One region of the Ensifer sp. genome, then DNA from elsewhere that is predicted to be linked to it. Evidence: riboswitches for the same ligand, from Rfam matches in the RefSeq annotation. Region 1 holds a riboswitch; the other holds the start of a gene.
What was found. Region 1 has a riboswitch for cobalamin ahead of cobU (bifunctional adenosylcobinamide kinase/adenosylcobinamide-phosphate guanylyltransferase). Riboswitches for the same ligand answer to the same signal wherever they lie in the genome.
Positions count from the first base shown of each region.

Region 2: linked by a shared signal. The riboswitch ahead of nrdH (glutaredoxin-like protein NrdH) and the one ahead of cobU (bifunctional adenosylcobinamide kinase/adenosylcobinamide-phosphate guanylyltransferase) in region 1 are both predicted to bind cobalamin.

Region 1 covers NZ_DALZXU010000001.1:2,123,643-2,129,420, reverse strand. Annotated here, with positions in the region: gene RTP54_RS10350 (ABC transporter substrate-binding protein) at 1-150, opposite strand, end outside; gene RTP54_RS10345 (hypothetical protein) at 962-1,105, opposite strand; gene RTP54_RS10340 (cobyric acid synthase) at 1,356-2,813, shown strand; cobalamin riboswitch at 2,880-3,334, shown strand; gene cobU (bifunctional adenosylcobinamide kinase/adenosylcobinamide-phosphate guanylyltransferase) at 3,476-4,000, shown strand; gene cobW (cobalamin biosynthesis protein CobW) at 4,004-5,068, shown strand; gene cobN (cobaltochelatase subunit CobN) at 5,125-5,778, shown strand, end outside.
Region 2 covers NZ_DALZXU010000006.1:115,829-121,606, reverse strand. Annotated here, with positions in the region: gene metE (5-methyltetrahydropteroyltriglutamate--homocysteine S-methyltransferase) at 1-2,195, shown strand, start outside; gene RTP54_RS22650 (acyl-CoA thioesterase) at 2,192-2,992, shown strand; cobalamin riboswitch at 3,149-3,374, shown strand; gene nrdH (glutaredoxin-like protein NrdH) at 3,673-3,894, shown strand; gene nrdI (class Ib ribonucleoside-diphosphate reductase assembly flavoprotein NrdI) at 3,912-4,328, shown strand; gene nrdE (class 1b ribonucleoside-diphosphate reductase subunit alpha) at 4,298-5,778, shown strand, end outside.

The sequences.
Region 1 (5,778 bases):
CAGAATGAACTTGTCCACATGCGCAGCGACGCCCGCAGATGCCCAGTTCATTTCGGCAATGCTGACTTCACCGCATTCCGCGGCCTGCGCGGAACCCGCCATGGCATAAAGGCCTGCGGCGAGAATGGTGGAAGCGAGGAGTTTCTTCATGTTGCAAGACCTCCCAGTCTTTATCTGCAGCCAACGATCGAACGGGCGTCATGGGGACGCCCTTGCATCCCGGTCACCCGACCCAAATAAGCAGCCTGGGCTTCGGCGCAGTTCACGCCAAGGGTAGCCCCGCTGCGGCGGTGATGGGAATTCGTTCTGGTCCTGGCCGCGGAACCCTGTCGCCGGCCGGATTTCCTCTATACCGCAAGCCAAGCCTAAGTATTCTCGTTGAGAAATCAACCTCTTCAATCGGAGAGGGGCGCGACCGATAGGGTAGCGGCGTCTGTCTGCGACATGGCGCAAGCGGAATTTTTCGGCTCCCGGCGGCTAAATTTAAGCATTTGCGACAATTAGTGCCGCAAAATTTAGCGCTCGCCACAATGCTGGTTTCCGGTCTGTTGCATTGAGGACCTTTCCTGTCTCGAATGCGTCACGCGCAAATTTTGCGAATGTCGCGAAAAACATTCAAAAAAAGCCGGAATTCATCTTTCGTTAAATCCTCAATAACCATCCGGTAACGATGTCCGGCTAATTGTTGTTGCGCGGCAGGAAACGGCCGCCGACCCGGATCAAGGTAGTGCGTCCCGGGTTTGAAGCGAGCCTCCGGTGTGTATTTCCGGAGTGACCAGTGTTTTTTGGAAGCCGCATCCCTCGAGAGAGGTCGATGCGGCTTTCGCGTTTATGGCCGTTGACGGTGATCGACGGACCAAAAAAAACCGTCTCCACGAGGGGAGACGGCTGGAGGAGGAGGCGTTAGCTGCTGAAATGCGAAGCCTTGGCCAATAGGACGCCCGGGGACCGGGCCATCGGGTCAGCCGACGTTGGACGTGCGGATGAAGCCGAGCGGTCCGAAGGGAGCGTCGAGAACGACGTTGCGGACGCGCGACTGACTGGCGGGGACCTTGGAATTCCAGGCGATCTGAACGAAATTGGGCTTGCTGAAGATGTACAGCATGGACATGGACCTTGAGAGGCCGGACCCCATTGGTCCGGTATGTGTTTCGGTGGCGCTGATATAGGCTCGCCGCAAGCGAAATTGAATGCCAAACTCGTCACAGGATGTCGCAATTACGCTAGTTTCGGAGAGAAACTCGACAAGCTTGATTAGCGACCGAAACAGTCCGTCATCGACGCGCCGCAAATGCGGCGAAATCTTGTCAAAGCAGGGCTTTGCGCCCGATCAAATCGATGTTACCCGTGGCGCCATGACACGCAAGATCATGCTGCAGGGAACCGGCTCGGATGTCGGAAAATCGGTATTGGTGGCAGGCCTCTGCCGGCTCGCTTCCAATCGCGGGTTGAAGGTCAGGCCGTTCAAGCCGCAGAACATGTCGAACAATGCCGCGGTGTCTGACGACGGCGGCGAAATCGGCCGGGCGCAGTGGCTGCAGGCGCTGGCTGCCCGCGTGCCGTCCTCCGTGCACATGAACCCGGTGCTCCTGAAGCCGCAGTCGGATGTCGGCAGCCAGATCGTGGTGCAGGGCAAGGTCGCAGGGCAGGCGCGCGGGCGCGAATATCAGGCGCTGAAGCCGAAATTGCTCGGCGTGGTCATGGACAGCTTCGAGCAGATTTCGGCCGGCGTCGATCTTGTCGTCGTCGAAGGCGCGGGGTCTCCGGCCGAGATTAATCTGAGGGCCGGCGACATCGCCAATATGGGCTTTGCGACCCGTGCGGACGTGCCTGTCATCCTCGTGGGTGACATCGACCGCGGCGGTGTCATCGCCTCGCTGGTCGGCACGCATGCGATCCTGCCGGCGGACGACCGGCGCATGATCTCAGGCTATCTCATCAACAAGTTCCGTGGCGACGTCACCCTGTTTAATGACGGCATTGCCGCCATCGGCGGCTACACCGGCTGGCCCTGCTTTGGCGTCGTGCCGTGGTTGAAGGCGGCGGGCCGGCTGCCGGCGGAGGATTCCGTCGTGCTCGAAAAGCGCGTGCGCGGCGAGGGGCGGGCGCTGAAGGTCGTCGTTCCCGTGTTGTCCCGTATCGCCAATTTCGACGATCTCGATCCGCTCGCCGCCGAGCCGGAGGTCGAGCTCGTCTTCGTGAAGCCAGGCAACCCGATCCCGGCAGATGCGGGTCTCGTCGTCATTCCCGGGTCGAAATCGACCATTGCCGACCTGAAGGATCTGCGCGCGCAGGGCTGGGACGGCGACATCAAGCGCCATGTCCGGCGCGGTGGCCGGGTTATCGGCATCTGCGGCGGATACCAGATGCTCGGCCGGCGCGTCACCGATCCGCTGGGGATCGAGGGGCGCGACCACGAAATCGCCGGGCTCGGTCTGCTCGATATCGAAACCGAGATGGCGCCGGAAAAGACCGTGCGCAACAGTCGCGCCTGGTCGCTGGAGCACGACGTGACGCTCGAAGGCTACGAGATCCACCTGGGCAAGACGACGGGCGCCGATTGCGACCGCCCTGCGGTCAGCATCGACGGCCGCGCCGATGGTGCTCTTTCTGCCGATGGCCGGGTGATGGGCACCTATCTGCACGGCCTGTTTGCAAGCGATGCCTATCGCTCGGCACTGCTGAGAAGCTTCGGGATCGAGGGCGGCATCGGCAATTATCGTCAATCGGTCGACGCGGCGCTCGACGACGTCGCGAGCGAACTCGAGGCGGTGCTCGACAGGCGTTGGCTGGAGCAGCTGCTCGGGAATTAGCCAGCGCGCCGCAATCGCGTTGTTGGCCGTCGCACGCGTCGATTGACTTTGCGCCCCCCGCTTCCTAATCATCTGGCGTTGGATGGTTTCCCCGGATCGTGGCGATGCGGGGGAATAATTGGGAATGTGACGGATGGACCCAAACCGGGCATCCTTATCGCAGCCGACCCCGCGACTGTAGAACGGTCAGGGTTCGCCATCGGGTTTGATGCCGGGTTGTCGGCCGGTTGCATGGGCAATCGGGGCAGGTCAGGGATCAAGCCGGAAAAGCCACTGGCGTGGCTTCGTGATCAGCCGGGCTGGACGCCTCTTCTTCTACGAATCGTCCGCCTTTCACGAAACCGGCCACAGCGCCGCGCATCGGAAACGACGTGCAAAGGTTCGCTGTGGCACCGGAAAGCGCCGGGAAGGTGAGGCGGGCCGTTCGGGCCCTTGCATTGTTTTCGCGTCGCGACGCGAAGCGATGCCATGGGCTCGTGACGCCGTGAGCCAGGAGACCTGCCGTCCGACAGGGGCATTCCGCCCGAAGGGAAGCCCGCTTCCCAACGCCATCACGGAGGTTGTCTTGGCTTATCGACCATTTTCCGAACGCGCCTTGAGCGCGCCGAGCTTCTGTTGCCGTTCAAAATCGCCCGCTGCGGCGACGTGAGGCGGCAAGGCAGATGAGCATTCCCCATGCCGGGCCGGTTCTGGTCCTCGGTGGCGCCCGTTCCGGCAAATCCAGCTTCTCCGAACGGCTCGTCGAAGCCTCGGGTCTCGACATGCACTATGTCGCGACCGGGCGTGCCTGGGACGACGAGATGCGCGAGCGTATCGACCATCACCGGGAAAGGCGCGGCGAGGGCTGGACCACGCATGAGGAGCCGCTCGATCTCGTCTCGCTGCTGACGCGCATCGACGGTGAGAACCGCGTGGTCCTCGTCGACTGCCTGACACTGTGGGTCACCAACCTGATGATGGAAGAGCGCGACATGGCGGCGGAGTTCGCTGCCCTTGCCGGCTTTCTGCCTGAGGCCCAGGCGCGCCTCATCCTTGTTTCCAACGAAGTCGGCCTCGGCATCGTGCCCGAGAACCGCATGGCCCGCGACTTCCGCGACCATGCCGGCCGGCTTCACCAGATCGTTGCGGAGAAATCCGCGGAAGTTTACTTTGTCGCGGCTGGATTGCCGCTGAAAATGAAGGGTTGATCCATGACCACTGCGAGAGCCAACCAGGGCAAGATCCCGGCGACCGTCATCACCGGCTTCCTCGGCGCCGGCAAGACGACGATGATCCGCAACCTGCTGCAGAACGCCGACGGCAAGCGCATCGCGCTCATCATCAACGAGTTCGGCGATCTCGGCGTCGATGGCGACGTCCTGAAGGGTTGCGGCGCTGAAGCCTGCTCGGAAGACGACATCATTGAACTCACCAACGGCTGCATCTGCTGCACGGTTGCCGACGATTTCATTCCGACCATGACCAAGCTGCTCGAGCGCGAAAACCGTCCTGACCACATCATCATCGAGACCTCGGGTCTGGCGCTGCCGCAGCCGCTGATCGCTGCCTTCAACTGGCCGGATATCCGCAGCGAAGTGACCGTCGACGGCGTCGTCACCGTGGTCGACAGCGCGGCCGTTGCCGCCGGCCGCTTTGCCGACGACCATGACAAGGTCGATGCGCTGCGCGTCGAGGATGACAATCTCGATCACGAAAGCCCGATCGAGGAGCTGTTCGAGGATCAGCTGACGGCTGCCGACCTGATCGTGCTCAACAAGACCGACCTGATCGACGCCTCCGGCCTGAAGGCCGTGCGTGACGAGGTCGCCTCGCGCACCAGCCGCAAGCCCGCGATGATCGAAGCCAAGAACGGCGAAGTGGCTGCTGCCATCCTGCTCGGCCTTGGTGTCGGCACGGAAAGCGATATCGCCAACCGCAAGTCGCACCACGAGATGGAACATGAGGCCGGCGAGGAGCACTCTCACGACGAGTTCGACAGCTTCGTCGTCGAGCTCGGCGCGATTGCCGATCCCGCCGCCTTCATCGATCGCCTCAAGAGCGTGATCGCGGAGCACGACGTGCTGCGTCTCAAGGGCTTTGCCGATGTGCCCGGCAAGCCGATGCGTCTTTTGATCCAGGCCGTCGGCGCCCGCATCGACCAGTATTACGACCGGGCCTGGGTGGCCGGCGAAAAGCGCGGCACCCGCCTCGTGGTCATTGGCCTGCACGATATGGACGAAGCAGCCGTGCGCGCTGCCATTACCGCGCTCGTCTGACGCCTTGAATCAACGCCGTTCCGGGAACACCCGGACCGGCCTGAACGGATAGAACAATGCATCTGCTTCTCGCCCAGAAAGGAACGATCGCCGACGGCAACGAAGCGATCGACCTGGGGCAAACGCCGGCCGACGTGCTTTTCCTGTCGGCCGCCGACACCGAGCTTTCCTCGATCGCTGCGGCCCATGGCCGGCGCGGCGAGGGAGCGAGCTTGCGCATCGCCAGCCTGATGAACCTGATGCATCCGATGTCGGTCGACACTTATGTCGAGCGCACGGCGCGGCATGCAAAGCTCATCGTGGTGAGACCGCTCGGTGGCGCCAGCTATTTCCGTTATGTGCTGGAAGCATTGCATGCGGCCGCCGTCACCCACCGCTTCCAGATCGCGGTGCTGCCGGGCGACGACAAGCCGGATCCGGGCCTCGAACCGTTCTCCACGGTCGAGCCAGACGACCGCCAGCGCCTCTGGGCCTATTTCACCGAAGGTGGCGCCGACAATGCAGGTCTGTTTCTCGATTATGCCGAGGCACTGATCTCGGGGGGCGAGAAGCCGCAGCCGGCAAAGCCGCTTCTGAAGGCCGGCATCTGGTGGCCGGGGGCGGGCGTCATAGGCGTCAGCGAATGGCGGGCTCGTGTCCGGGAAAGAACGGTTACCGGGGAGGGAGCCGAACCCCCGACCATCGGGATCTGCTTCTATCGCGCCTTGGTG
Region 2 (5,778 bases), on a different contig from region 1:
GGGGAATCCGGATCATTCCATCGAACGACTTCTCGCTCTACGATCAGGTTCTTGACACATCCGTGCTCGTCGGCGCGGTGCCTGCGGCCTATGGCTGGAAGGGCGGCCCGGTCGATCTCGACACTTACTTTGCCATGGCGCGCGGTTCGACGGCTGCCACGTGCGCTTCCGGTTGCAGCCATGGAGTCGATGACAGCGGCAACCCGGCGCAGGAGATGACCAAGTGGTTCGACACCAATTACCACTACATGGTCCCCGAGTTTACCAAAGACCAGCGCTTCGAGCTGACGCGCAACGCACCGCTTGAGGCCTTCATGGAAGCCAAGGCGCTCGGGCATGTCACCCGGCCTGTCCTGCTTGGCCCCGTCACCTTCCTGAAGCTCGGCAAGGCGCTTGCCGGCGGGTTCGAACCGATCGATCTGATCGAGCGGCTGCTGCCCGTCTATGTGAAGCTTCTGAGCGAGCTTGCAGACGCGGGCGTCGAATGGCTGCAGATCGACGAGCCCTGCCTGGTGCTCGATCTCAACGAGCGGGAGCGCCAGGCGCTGGCGCTCACCTACCAGACATTCGCCTCGGAAATCCCTCAGCTGAAGATCATGCTTGCGACCTATTTCGGCGCGATTGGCGACAACCTGCCGACGGCGCTTTCGCTGCCGATCGCGGGCCTGCACCTCGATCTGGTCCGTGCACCGCAGCAGCTGGAAGCCCTCATCCAGACGGCACCGGCGCATCTGGTGCTGTCGCTTGGCGTCATCGATGGCCGCAATGTGTGGCGAACAGACCTCGCCGGCCTGTTCCGCCGCCTGCAGCCGCTGATCGAGGCGCACGGCCGCGAGCGCATCGAGCTTGCGCCGTCCTGCTCGCTGCTGTACGTGCCTGTTGATCTCGACCTCGAAAAAGCGCTCGACCCGGAGCTCGCCTCATGGCTTGCCTTCGCCCTGCAGAAACTGGACGAGCTCAATCTGCTTGCCCGCGCCTTCGAGCCCGGCCTCGCCAATCCGGAACAGGTATTCGAGAAATCGATCGTGGCGGCAGCGGCGCGTCTGACCTCGCTCAAGGTCCATGACCCGCTGGTCGCCGGACGCCTGAAAGGCCTGACGGCTGCCGAAAGCCGCCGCCAGTCGGGCTTTGCAACGCGCCGGCGGCTGCAGGAAGAGAGGTTGGCGCTGCCGCTTTTCCCGACGACGACGATCGGCTCCTTCCCGCAGACACCGCAGGTGCGCCAGGCGCGATCGCTGCATGCCAAGGGCGAGCTCAGCTATGTCGACTATCTTGCATATCTGCGCCAGGAGACGGAGAAGGCCGTGCGCTGGCAGGAGGACATCGGCATCGAGGTGCTGGTGCATGGCGAGTTCGAGCGCAACGACATGGTGCAATATTTCGGCGAGCAGCTTTCCGGCTATGCCTTCACCCAGAGCGGCTGGGTGCAGAGCTACGGCTCGCGCTACGTGCGCCCGCCGATCATCTTCGGCGATGTCTCGCGGCCGAACCCGATGACGGTGGATTGGGCATCCTATGCGCAGTCGCTGACGTCAAGGCCGATGAAGGGCATGCTCACCGGCCCGGTGACGATGCTGCAATGGTCGTTCGTGCGTGACGACCTGCCCCGCTCGATCGTGTGCCGGCAGATCGCGCTGGCGCTGCGCGACGAGGTCACCGACCTGGAGGCTGCCGGCATCGCCGTGATCCAGATCGACGAACCGGCGCTGCGCGAGGGGCTTCCGCTCAGGCGGTCCGATCGAAAGGCCTATCTCGACTGGGCCGTCGAGTGCTTCCGGATCAGCGCTTCGGGTGTCGGTGACGAAACGCAGATCCACACGCACATGTGCTACTCGGAGTTCAACGACATCATGGCGGCGATCGCGGCAATGGATGCCGACGTCATCTCCATCGAAACCTCGCGCTCGAAGATGGAACTGCTCGGCGCCTTCACCGATCAGGCCTATCCGAACGAGATCGGCCCGGGCGTCTACGACATCCACTCGCCACGGGTGCCCTCGGTCGACGAGATGGTGGCCCTGATCGAAAAGGCGACCGACGGGCTGACGCCGGCACAGATCTGGGTCAACCCGGATTGCGGCCTGAAAACGAGGGCCTGGGAGGAGGTGCGCCCCGCCCTCGTCAACATGGTGCAGGCGGCACAGGCGTTGCGGCAATCTTTCGCCGCCTCCGGCCGGGATGCGGCAAGCGCATGACGGACGACGGGAATATCTGGATGGCGCCGGGGGAAACCCCGGCGCCATCCACGCTGATCGACATCGTCTTTCCCGGCGACACCAACCACCACGGCACGCTGTTCGGCGGTGCGGGACTGGCGCTGATGGACCGGATCGCCTTCATCGTCGCCACCCGCCACGGCCGCGTCCCCTTCGTCACCGCGTCCTGCGACCGGGTCGATTTCCGCGCCCCTGCCCGTATCGGCCAGATCGTCAGCTTTTCCGGGCGCCCGATGAAGGTTGGCCGGCGCTCGATGGTGGTGGAGGTGGACATGATCGCCGAGGATCTTATCGAGGGCACAAGCGATCTTTGCACCCGCGGCCAGTTCACCATGGTGGCGATGCCCGAAGGCAAGGAAGGAAGCTGGTCGCTGCCTTCGCTCGCCTCTGCCGCGATCGGTCCGCCGAAAGACGATGCGGTACGCATGGTCGACATCGTCTTTCCCGACCAGGCCAACAGCTTCGGCGCCATGTTCGGTGGCGACGCGCTGTCGCAGATGACCAAGGCGGCCTTCGTCGTGGCGACACGGGCAAGCCGCAAGACGACGGTGCTTGCCTCCTGCCAAAGCATCGACTTCAAGCATCGCATCACCGTTGGTTCGATCATCGAGATTGTTGCAAGGATCGTGCGCACCGGCCGGAGCTCGACGACCGTAGAGGTGGAGTTGTGGTCGGAAGATCTCATGGGCGGAGAACCGACGCTGACGGCCCGTGGCGTCTTCATCATGGTGGCCGTCGACCGCGACAACCGCCCGGTTCCGGCCTTCGCTGCCTGACGTGTTCGACTTGGGGAGCCGTCGACGACGGCTCTTCATCCACAGGCTTTGTTGGAACCGCGCATTTACTCCCCGTTATCCACACCCGGGAAAATATTGCCCACGCCATCGGGCATCCGCGCCATCGAACCTATTGACGCGATTTTCCGGCCATATACTATATCTAGTGTTCGAGGTTCTTCCGATTCGCAAGGATTGGGAGCGAAGATGGGAATACGGTGCCCCGTGGCGATTTCGCCCGGTCAAGCCGTGGCTGCCCCCGCAACTGTAAACGGCGAGCGACTGTCCAGCATTCGGCCACTGAAGCATGAGGCTTCGGGAAGGTCCGGGCAGAAGCAGCGACCCGTGAGCCAGGAGACCTGCCTCGATCGATAAACGTCCACGGGCGGGGTGTCCGGAGAGGTCAGAGGTATGCTTGAGGCAGGATGAAACCTGCCTGATCGTCTCGACGTCTCCCCGGAAGCGCCGTCTTCAACTTCGGGGTGAAGTCATGTCCGCGTCATCGAATTCCTATCATTCGCCACCGAAGAGGCGCGGGTTCCCGCGCATCTGACGAAGACCCGTGCTCGGTCCTTATCCGAGCCCGTCGCCATTCTGCCAGCCCTGCCCTTTCGCCGGAACGCGCTCGCGCGCCCGCATGCCTTTTCATGTCCAGATCCAGCCGACCCAACGAGGAAGAAATGAACGTCACCGTCTACAGCAAGCCCGCCTGCGTCCAATGCACCGCCACCTACCGCGCGCTCGACCGCAAGGGCGTCAACTACGAGGTGATCGACATCTCGATCGACGAGGACGCGCTCCAGACGGTCAAGGGCCTCGGCTACATGCAGCTTCCCGTCGTCGTTGCCGGCCCGGAACATTGGGCAGGCTTCCGCCCCGACAAGATCAGCGCGCTCTCGTAAGCTTGAGGTGCCGGGCGATGGGCCTGATCGTCTACTTCTCCACGCGCTCGGAAAACACCCATCGCTTCGTCGGCAAGCTCGGCCTTCGCGCCATCCGCATTCCGGTGAGCGCGGCCGACGGGCCGCTTGAGATCAAGGAACCCTATGTGCTGGTCGTGCCGACCTATTGCGGCGACGACGGCCGGGGCGCCGTGCCCAAACAGGTCATCCGCTTCCTGAACGATGCGGACAACCGCTCCCACATCCGCGGCGTGATTGCCGCGGGCAACAGCAATTTCGGCGCGACCTACGGGATCGCCGGCGACGTGATCTCGGCCAAGTGCCAGGTGCCCTATCTCTACCGGTTCGAGCTTCTGGGCACCGACGAGGACGTCGCCAATGTCAAAGACGGGATGGAACGATTTTGGACGTCTCAACACTCGAACGCCCCCTGAAGGCGACGGAAGCGGCGCTCGATTACCACGCGCTGAACGCGATGCTGAACCTCTATGACGAGGACGGCCGGATCCAGCTCGACAAGGATCGGCTGGCGGCGAAGCTGTACTTCCTGCAGCACGTCAACCAGAACACCGTGTTCTTCCATAACCTGCGCGAAAAGCTCGATTACCTGGTGACCGAGGGCTATTACGAGCAGGAGGTTCTCGACCAGTATTCGTTCAATTTCGTGCGCGATCTGTTCGAACACGCCTATGACAAGAAGTTCCGCTTCCCGACCTTCCTCGGAGCGTTCAAGTATTACACCAGCTACACGCTGAAGACCTTCGACGGGAAGCGCTACCTCGAGCGCTACGAGGACCGCGTCTGCATGGTGGCGCTGGCGCTTTCGCGCGGCGACGAAGCGCTGGCGCGCGACATGGTCGACGAGATCATCTCCGGCCGCTTCCAGCCGGCGACGCCAACCTTCCTCAACGCCGGCAAGAAGCAGCGCGGCGAGCTCGTCTCCTGCTTTCTGCTGAGGGTCGAGGACAACATGGAGAGCATCGCGCGCGGCATCAATTCGGCGCTGCAGCTGTCGAAGCGCGGCGGCGGCGTTGCGCTCTCGCTCACCAACATCCGCGAGGCCGGCGCGCCGATCAAGCAGATCGAGAACCAGTCGTCGGGCATCATCCCCGTGATGAAACTGCTCGAGGATTCGTTCTCCTACGCCAACCAGCTCGGCGCACGCCAGGGCGCAGGCGCCGTCTACCTCAACGCCCACCATCCCGACATCATGCGCTTCCTCGACACCAAGCGCGAGAACGCCGACGAGAAGATCCGCATCAAGACGCTGTCGCTCGGCGTCGTGGTGCCCGACATCACTTTCGAACTCGCCAAGAACAACGAGGACATGTACCTGTTCTCGCCCTATGACGTGGAACGCGTCTACGGCGTCGCCTTCACCGACATTTCGGTCACGGAAAAGTACCGGGAGATGGTCGCCGACAGCCGGATCCGCAAGAAGAAGATCAAGGCGCGCGAGTTCTTCCAGGTGCTGGCGGAAATCCAGTTCGAAAGCGGCTACCCCTACATCATGTTCGAAGACACGGTGAACCGCGCCAACCCGATCGCCGGGCGCATCACCATGAGCAACCTTTGCTCGGAAATCCTGCAGGTCAGCGAAGCCAGCGAATACAATGACGACCTGTCCTACAAGCACATGGGTAAGGACATTTCCTGCAACCTCGGCTCGCTGAACATCGCGGCCGCGATGGACAGCACGGATTTCGGCAAGACGATCGAGACGTCGATCCGGGCACTGACGGCAGTGTCCGACATGAGCCACATCTCTTCGGTTCCCTCCGTCGAGAAGGGCAACGACGACAGCCATGCGATCGGCCTTGGGCAGATGAACCTTCACGGCTATCTCGCCCGCGAACGGGTCTATTACGGCTCGGACGAAGGCAT